Regions from separate parts of the Peribacillus sp. P4_C12 genome, predicted to be linked through region 3. Evidence: riboswitches for the same ligand, from Rfam matches in the RefSeq annotation. Region 3 holds a riboswitch; each other region holds the start of a gene.

Region 1 (3,285 bases), on a different contig from region 3:
AGAAAAAAAGGTAAAATCAGCTGTTTACATAGGGACTTCTCATGTTTCCTAAAAAATTTCATAGAGTCCTAAGTTTATTACCATTTAGGACATTGAATATAGATGTATTTAAGACTATTATTGGAGTAAACGAACAAAAAGTCAATAACTTCCAAACAACAAACTATCTAAAAAATGGATATTAAGTAAAAGTATTGTCGCCCCAGTATTACCACATGTGTCATGGAGGTTCCCCCCCATGTATTAGAGAATAATCAAGGGCGAGGTTTCTCACGAATACGATTAAACCTTCTTATCCTCTATGGATGTGAAAAATGAAAAGATTAAAAGAAGATGTTTAGACTAAGAATGTCTAAACATCTTCTTTACATAGGACCTAATGATCTATTCAAAATGTTAGTAGCAATTTATTTAAAGTTTGTAAAAGTGTCCTTTTATGATGCTATAAATAAAATGGTTCTAGGGGCGTACCGGGTACTCCACAATGAACTCTTTGAATAATACTGACATATACTCTAACTTCCTCATATATTGCATTACATTTTCATGGTAAGTTTGCATAAACCAACTATCCGAACGAATGCAGAAATATCCTTTGATCCATATGATATAAGGCATAACTTTTTCCTCATCGGTTTTCAGTCTTCCAGGATTTTTCACTCGTTTCTTTTAGAGCCATTTTCGAAAACACTTTCTATTACATCCAACTCTTTTAAGCTTTTTGGAGTATTTCCATCCCAACAATATACACGCAAAAAAAACTCATTCAATATAAAATGAGTTTGAAAATAAAAACGCATTATGGATGTTTAAGCTTCAGGTTGCGTGATTAACTCAGGAATTACATAGTTGAAATGCTGCAAAAGGAAATGATGAGTGAATTAATTATTCAATATACTTGACCCTCTACTATCTTTTAATGTTCAATTATTTATTCGCATGATCCAGTTAATAAGGACCTCTGGATTCAGATGATATTACCTTTGAAAAAAAAATTTATCAATGGATTCTTTTTCTTATCTGTTATCCTTAACTCATTCATTATTATTTGATCCTCATGATCGGCTATCCATTTCCTTAGTGCATCTTTATCCTGGCATTGAGTTAAATACGTCTGTCCACCTTTACCTGTAGCGTTAACAACATATCTATTAAACGTCTTCTCCATACTTGCCCGCCTTTTTTATATAATGTATTAAAATTTCAAAATTCGAATGCAATGAAATTTGAGCTTTTCTGTATCTAATTCCAAAAGGAAATACCATATATATATTAGAAACATAGATTCGCAATGACATACGCTTCAAGAAATGATGTATAAAATTACTGGTGTCATTTTTCAAATTTATCGAACCTATCATAATGTCCCAACTAATTTTTGTCAATAAGTTTTTAATATGTAAATAAAACGTAAATTTTCTGTTTTGTTCTAGCAATATTTTTTTACAATTTAGGGGTTTACAACTAGTAAATGATGGGAGTAGAATACGTTTATCAATTTAATACATTTCGGCCTAAACTCAAGGAAATTGAGTACGGAGGACCCAATCATTTGGGGTTAATTCTGCCATGCAGAAGGGATGAGATCAGCTCTTTCGCCATCCTACCCGTCAGCTAACTTCGTCGGCTAAAGCGAAGGAGGTCATAAGACCGCCGATTTCAGGGGCTATTTTGTTTTTGTGGCAAAATAGCAGCCAGATGTTTACGTAGGTCTTTTTATTATGCATTAAAAAGGGATTTTCCAAAGAGAATTTCCTAAGCTCGACTCAATTAGGGATTAAGGATAATAAATACCTTTATCACACATAAAGAGGCTTGTGCCAAATGGCTTCATGTACAGGAAAAGTAACTTGGTCCATTGGTTGTACGAATAGAATGAAATACAAGCGAAATACTAACCCTACCACTGGATAACGATTTCCTGATGGAAACATCAGAGAGGTATATTTCGTTTTGTTATTATTGTAGCTTACTAATTTACAGGTAAGGATGATCATTTTGATAAAAGCAAAAGATTTGTTAGATCCGCCAAAAATTCTTGTACTTGGCTTTGCCTTCCTGATACTTGTTGGAGCCTATTTATTAACCCTGCCGATTTCCACTGAAAATGGGAATGGTCTTTCTTTTCTAAATGCTTTATTTACCTCAACCTCTGCTACATGTGTAACAGGACTTGTCGTAGTGGATACGGGAACCACTTTTACTAAATTTGGAGAGCTAGTCATTTTATCACTCATTCAAATAGGCGGGTTGGGGTTTATGTCATTTGCGACGTTTTTCTTTTTCCTATTAGGCAAAAGGATTTCTTTAAAAGGCAGGTTACTCTTGCAGGAGTCCTTAAATAATCTATCCATGGCAGGTGTAGTCAAGTTAGTAAAACGGCTTTTAATTTTCACGGCCATCATTGAAGGCATGGGTGCCCTTATCTTATCGATTCGCTTTTCTTTTGAYATGCCAATCGGCAAAGCAATCTATTACGGGGTTTTTCATTCCATATCGAACTTCAATAATGCCGGCTTTGATTTAATGGGAGAATTCAGGAGTTTGACTCCTTATGTATCAGATCCTTTCGTAACCCTTACAGTCGCTTCCCTGATCACATTAGGCGGAATAGGATTTATCGTGATGAATGAAATTTACGAATACCGTGTTACCCATCGTTTGTCTGTACATACGAAGGTTGTACTGATGGCTAGCTTAATCCTTACAATTGGAGGGGCCATTTTAATCTTTATATTTGAATTTGGAAATGCCAAAACATTGCAGCCTTTATCTTTCATGGGGAAAACGTTGGCTTCTTTGTTTCAATCCGTTACTCCGAGGACAGCAGGTTCTAATACATTGAATATCCCTGATTTAACACAACCCACATTGCTGCTTATCATTTTCTTGATGTTTGTTGGGGCTTCACCGGGATCGACTGGCGGCGGGATTAAAACCACCACATTAGCCACGCTGATTGGAACGGTTTGGTCACAGATTAAAGGAAAAGAAGATGTGGTATTGTTTCGGTACCGCATTGTGAATGAAACGATATTTAAAGCATTATCCGTTACTTTCATAGGGTTATTTATCGTTTCAACCATCACCATTCTGCTGACTATTACAGAAACCGGAAGTGATTTCTTGACGGTTTTATTTGAAGCCACTTCAGCATTTGCTACCGTGGGTCTCTCAATGGGATTAACCCCYGAATTATCCCCCATTGGTCGGATGCTCATAATTTTCACAATGTTTGCGGGCCGGGTTGGACCTTTGACTTTTGCTTTTGCTATCGCAATGAGA
Region 2 (3,285 bases), on a different contig from region 3:
CAATAATGATATTCCCTTCTATTGGTAAGATAGGCTCACAAGTTGTAATCCTAAGTTGGTCACCAACTGCTTCATAATGCTTTCTAATTCGATGAAAAATAACAATGATGATAGGTAAAAAAATCAAAACAGGCCAAACCTGAGTGAATTTTGTTAAAAAGAATATCATCGTGACGATAAAGCTAATAAGGGCACCAATTGAATTAATGGTTAACTTCATCATCCATCCTTTTGGCTTCTCGCGAATCCATTTAACAATCATCCCGGTCTGGGACAACGTAAATGGAATAAATACCCCTACCGCATAAAGGGGAATAAGATTTTCTGTATGTCCTCCAAATGCGATTATTAAGATGATTGATGCAAGTCCTAGTATGATAATTCCATTGGAATATCCTAATCGGTCTCCTCTAATTGTAAACGCCCTAGGTATGAATTTATCCTTTGCAAGATTTACCGCAAGCAAAGGGAAAGCAGAATAGCCAGTGTTGGCAGCAAGGATTAATATTAATGCTGTCGTACCTTGGATAAAGTAATACATAAAATTGCGTCCAAATATCTCTTCAGCAATTTGTGAAACAACAGTTACCTCTGCGCTAGGAACAATGCTTAAATAATAGGCTAAGAATACAATACCCGTAAATAACACAGCAAGTAAGGAACCCATAGCTATTAATGTTTTTGCAGCATTATTAGGCGCTGGATTTTTAAAGTTTGGAATCGCATTGGAAATCGCTTCAACTCCTGTTAATGCAGAGCTACCTGATGCAAAAGCTCTTAGAAGTATAAATAAACTGATCCCTGCTACTGGTGTTCCGATTGATGCATGTAAGTCAGGGGAAACTTCACCAGTCAAAATTTTGTATACACCTACACCAATCAGAATGAATAACGCTAAAACGAATAGATACACTGGATAGGCTAATACGGAAGCCGACTCTGTTACCCCTCTTAGGTTAAGGATGGTAAGAAGAATTACAAAAATTATAGCAATAATCACATTATATGAATGTAGGCTGGGAAAAGCAGATGTGATGGCATCTGTACCCGCAGAAACACTTACAGCCACAGTTAGGATATAGTCGACTAACAAAGATCCTCCAGCTATCAACCCAGGATTCACACCCAAATTGTTTTTTGAAACCACGTATGCTCCCCCGCCATGAGGATAAGCAAAGATAATTTGTCTATAGGACAAGATTAAAGCCATTAACAGAATCAATACACCAATGGCGATAGGAATGGAATACCAAAATGCTGCGGAACCCACTGTAATTAAAACAATTAAAATTTGTTCCGGGCCATATGCAACGGAAGACAAAGCATCAGAAGATAATATGGCCAAAGCTTTTGTTTTGTTAAGCTTTTGGTCACCTAATGCAGTAGATTTTAGAGGCCGACCTATTAAGAACCTCTTTATAGAAGATAACACTTAGAATCACCGCCATTTTTCAAATTAAGTTTATTTTGCCCAGTTATATGAAAAAAACTTCACGAAAAAAACAAGAATAAAATAGAAAAATGCCCACAAGTCATAGTTAAATAGACCTGCAGACATCATTTTTTTGTCTCACAAGCTCCACCTTCCTTCTCATATAACGCTTACGAGGTTAGCTGTCGGATTCGGACCTTTGAGTAGCCCTACCTAGAAAGGATTCACCCCTTGGATTGAAAACAATCCTTATAACGGTTCCCCCGTACCATAAGGTTTCAGCGATTTAGAAATATGAAACTGTTGATTATCATACTCCCGTGATTCGGAAAAGTAAATGAAAATTTTGCAAACAAAAAGAATAATTTTTTCTTAGAGGGGTTATGTTGTTAACAAATACTTCATTAGTGATTAAGACACATTAGTACCAAGAAAGGAGAGAACAGAATACATGCCCCAAAAAACTGATAACCCAATCATATCTGATGAGTTTTTAGATCAAGTGGCTAAAGAAATTAACGAACAATATGGTGGTCCTGCAAAGGAAAAAAATGATCAGCACCATAATAGAAATAGGGACGAACGAAGCTGAATATTTCTCTCATTTATTAACAAAAGGAATTTCCTTTCTGAATATCCCCCAAAAAAACTCTGGGTTCCTCTCACCCAGAGTTTTTTACACTAGACACCTTTCATTCCTAACCTGTTTATTACCAGTAAATTAGGAACTATCATTTGTACTTCTCTCCTCTTTGTGGTTTCTTATCAGCTCAAAATACGCTCTCACGATTTGTTATTTTCTATACTCAACTTATAGAGAAAACGTTATTTTTAGTTGAGTAAGAATAGAAATCTAGTAATCTCTCCTCCCCCTTTAGGACTCGTATATTCATTCATTATGATTAACTAATTAAAAATTATGTGCTCTTTCTTTTAACAACTTGTCCAAACCAATATAGTTTTTTCTCATAGAATGATTACAAGAAATTATTATTACCGAAAGGAGAAAACAACATTGAGTGAAACTGATGAAGTTTTATATGATTCTCCAATGGTCCCAAATGGAAAACTAATTTCTGGCCATACAAAGGAGTTTCAAAAAGATGTACTTGGCTTTCTTACCCGTTTATCAAAAGAATATGGAGACGTTGCAAAATTCCGTTTTGGACCTTTCCAAAATGTTTACCTCATTTCAAACCCGGAACTAATAAAGCAGATACTTGTAACGAAACAAAAATCCTTCGTCAAATCTAAGGACAGCAATGCTATAAAACCACTCGTTGGTGATGAAGGACTTCTTACAAGCGAAAAAGACGTTCACAGGCGCCAGAGAAGGCTTATTCAACCCTCCTTCAAAAGGTCCCATATTAGCAATTATGCCCAGGATATGATTGATATAACAATGGACTATATTTCAACTTGGGAAAATGAGAAAGAACGGATTATTACGAAAGATATGATGAATATCGCCCTTGGGATAATAAGCAAGACCATGTTCAGCATGGATTTCAAAGATGGGTATGATGTGGTCGGAGAACCGATGGAAGCAGCCTTGAGACTTTCCGTCAAAAGGATGAGAACACTTCTTCAATTACCCTTATGGGTTCCAACTAAAAGCAACCGTGAATATAAAAATGCGATACAAAGACTTGATAAAGTGATTTATAGCATTATCGAAAAACGTAGGGAAGATGCAGAAAGACATGAAGATATGCTTGGAATTTTAATGGAGGCTCGAGATGATGAGGACGGCTTAGGTATGTCAAACCAGCAGGTACGCGATGAACTAATGACCATCTTCATTGCCGGTCACGAAACGACGGCAAATGCGCTTTCCTGGGCCATATACTTTC
Region 3 (3,285 bases):
ATGCTACAAGAAGCCCGGAAAATATCACGCGAAGAAAACCTAGATATACCTTTTATCCTTGGCGACGCCACAGACCTTCCTTTCAATAACTCATCATTCGATAAAGCAATCTTCACCTTTAATGGTTTAATGCAAATCCCTCAACGAAAAAACCGCATTCTAGCTTTAAAAGAAATTAACCGCGTTTTAGTACCTGATGGCATTTTCATTTTTACCACCCATGACCGTGACAAAAATGAAAAATACCTGAATTTTTGGGAGCAGGAAGAAATGATTTGGTGTGAAGGTAAACAGGATGACCGGCTATATGAGTTTGGTGATATTTTCACCTCTGGAAAGACCCTACAAAAAGATACCTTTCTTCATATACCTAATCAACGGGAGGTCTTTGACTGTCTCAATGAAGCAGGTTTTACTGTCCTAGAAAGTTTTTACCGAAGTGAATTATTCCATGAAAGCGATGATGCCATCACTTTCTCATCAGATTGCCGCTTCTGGATTGTTAAATAAGAATTAGTTTTTTAAAATTCACAAAAAAAACCAGAGTGACATATCACTCTGGTTTTTTATATTAAGAAACTTGTTCTAGTTTTTCATTATTGGCAGGAGGGTTGAATTGACCTTCCCATTTTGAGATAACGATTGCTGCAAGTGAATTACCAATAACGTTTACTACTGTACGGCCCATATCAAGAATACGGTCAATACCAGCAATAAATGCTAAACCTTCAATAGGAATTCCAACTGTTCCTAATGTCGCTAAAAGAACTACGAAAGATACACCAGGTACACCTGCAATCCCCTTAGATGTGATCATTAACACTAACATTAGCGTAATTTGCTCATAAGCGCTTAAATCAATTCCATACATTTGAGCGATGAAGATAGCTGCTAACGCTTGATATAATGTAGAACCATCAAGGTTAAAAGAGTATCCTGTCGGAATAACAAACGTAGCAATATGTTTCGGACATCCCGCTTTCTCCATTTTTTCCATGAGTTTCGGAAGTACCGCTTCTGAACTTGCTGTCGAGAACGCAAGAATTAATTCCTCTTTTAGAAGCTTAATCAACGTAAAGATATTGAACCCTACAAATTTTGCAATAAGACCCAGAACGACAATTACAAAGAAAATCATTGTTCCGTATACAGTAAGCGCTAACTTGCCTAATGGAATTAAAGATTCCAAACCGAATTTGGAAATGGTCACCCCGATTAGTGCAAATACCCCGATAGGAGCAAATTTCATGACCATATTAGTTAAGTAGAACATCCCTTCAGCTGTACCTTGGAAGAAACGGAATACTGGTTTACCTTTTTCACCGATAGCCGCAATACTAATTCCAAACAATACAGAGAAGAAAATAATCGCTAGCATATCGCCTTCTACCATCGCTTTWARCGGATTAGATGGCACAATGTGAACGATTGTATCTACAAAAGATTCATGTTGCTTAGTTTCTGCTGTATCAACATAGGTAGAAATATCAGTTTGTTCTAGCTTGTCCATATTTACACCAACACCAGGCTGGATAATATTCGCGGAAACTAGACCAACTGCAATCGCTATCATAGTTACCACCACAAAGTATGATATTGATTTAGCTCCAAGTTTACCTACTGATTTTAAATCACCTACACCTGCAACTGCAACGATAAGACTTGACACAATGATTGGTACAACAATCATTTTAATCATTCGTAGGAAAATGTCTCCGAATGGTTGTAAAAAGTTTTGGGCTGTTTCACTACCATAAAAAATGGCACCAACAATAATCCCTAGAATTAAACCAATAAAAATTTGGCTAGCTAAACTTAATTTAAATTTCTTCATTTACTTTCCTCACCTTCCATAAAGTCTTTGATGCAAAAACATTTTGTCTCGGTAAGGGAAACAAGATACTAATAGAAAGAAAGTAATTTTTCTTTTATTGAAAAACTCTATCTTTACGCCGAAAAAAAAGACACTTCATGTGTCGATTTCCTATAGGCGTGAATATTCACACATGTTCCCTTAAAGACGCTGACGAGGTTAGCTGTCGGGTTAGGAATTGGAAACACAAAAGCCCTTTCATTTCTGAATTCACCCCTAGCGAAAAAAATCCGCAAAAATGGGTCCCCCGTTCTTGTAAAAGATTAAGCGAATACTTAATAATAAAATATTATACTAAAAATGTTATTCTGTAAATATTTTTTCTTGTCCCTTTAAGAAAAAAACTTGACAAATGTCTGAATATTCTGTATTAGTGACCATTTTACCTATAATAACACATTCTCTATTTTGCTTAATTTTGTTATATGGATATATAAATAACAATAAAACTGATTGATATATCCCCTCTCTTGAATAATGAAAAATGGATTATTTTTCTAACATTCCCAGTAATATATACCTTACTTTTTCCCGAGTGGTGAATTTTTTATAACTAGCAGATTTCACCTTCTCAAACTGAATTGGAGTAACAAAATAAGAATGATTTTTCACAATCCTATTCGGTTCTATTAGGATGACATCACCTACCGCCGGTCCCTTTATGAGTTCTTGCTTTCCTTCTGCTTTAAGCCCTTTTGTAATATAGTGTTTATCCACATAGCCTTTTTTAGTCAATTTGTAGACATGCGGCTGTTTTTTATGATGCACTGACTCTACAGGGATAGAGGGTACACCCGCTTTCTCATTGGTTATTACAGTAAGATTGACTTTTGACCCTACCAACAAAGGTTTAGTTACTTCATCTCCTGGTTCAATCATTGCCTGAAATGGAAATCTGTTATCTTTTTTTAGTGATGGCTCCTCTGCTGGATAAGAATGTATACGACCTATTGTTCCGTTCAACGCCTTTTTTAAATCAGGGGAACTTGCCTTTATAGTCATGCCCACTTCAGCTTTTTTCATCTCCCCTTCGGAGAAATACCCTTCAATTGCCACATTTGTTGAAACAATGGATATAATGGGATTATTCAAGTTTTTATTGATATTTTTCACAACACCATCTGCCTCACTCGCCGTCTCAACCGCGCCTTTTTGCTCCTCAATTGAACTTAATTGAGCATCCAGCTTAACAACCTTTTCTTCCAAGCGGTTTATTTCAAGTTCCAGCTTGTACATTTCTTGCTCAATATTACTTTCAATCAAGTCTGAAGAGGTAGTTGTTATATCAATATTTAAGCTCTTTTCTATCGAATTATCGATTACTGCTTTATTAGAATTACTTGTCAAACTTCCTTGATAAGCTTTCAACTTATCAATGTAATCATTAATCCCCACAATTTCACCCTCAGCGG

The links. A riboswitch is a leader RNA that binds a small molecule or an ion and turns the genes downstream of it on or off. The one in region 3 is predicted to bind cyclic di-AMP.
Region 1: it holds a riboswitch for cyclic di-AMP, as region 3 does, so the genes downstream of both, AC1DUW_RS09310 (TrkH family potassium uptake protein) here and AC1DUW_RS06925 (cation:dicarboxylate symporter family transporter) in region 3, are expected to answer to the same signal.
Region 2: it holds a riboswitch for cyclic di-AMP, as region 3 does, so the genes downstream of both, AC1DUW_RS09460 (APC family permease) here and AC1DUW_RS06925 (cation:dicarboxylate symporter family transporter) in region 3, are expected to answer to the same signal.

What each region holds. Positions count from the first base shown of each region.
Region 1 is NZ_JBFUIB010000039.1:10,851-14,135, forward strand. Features, by position in the region: gene AC1DUW_RS09305 (hypothetical protein) at 968-1,168, opposite strand; cyclic di-AMP (ydaO/yuaA leader) riboswitch at 1,502-1,644, shown strand; gene AC1DUW_RS09310 (TrkH family potassium uptake protein) at 1,990-3,285, shown strand, end outside.
Region 2 is NZ_JBFUIB010000040.1:15,478-18,762, reverse strand. Features, by position in the region: gene AC1DUW_RS09460 (APC family permease) at 1-1,432, opposite strand, end outside; cyclic di-AMP (ydaO/yuaA leader) riboswitch at 1,584-1,726, opposite strand; gene AC1DUW_RS09455 (hypothetical protein) at 1,884-2,024, shown strand; gene AC1DUW_RS09450 (cytochrome P450) at 2,448-3,285, shown strand, end outside.
Region 3 is NZ_JBFUIB010000023.1:7,359-10,643, reverse strand. Features, by position in the region: gene AC1DUW_RS06930 (class I SAM-dependent methyltransferase) at 1-510, shown strand, start outside; gene AC1DUW_RS06925 (cation:dicarboxylate symporter family transporter) at 572-1,834, opposite strand; cyclic di-AMP (ydaO/yuaA leader) riboswitch at 2,007-2,153, opposite strand; gene AC1DUW_RS06920 (efflux RND transporter periplasmic adaptor subunit) at 2,363-3,285, opposite strand, start outside.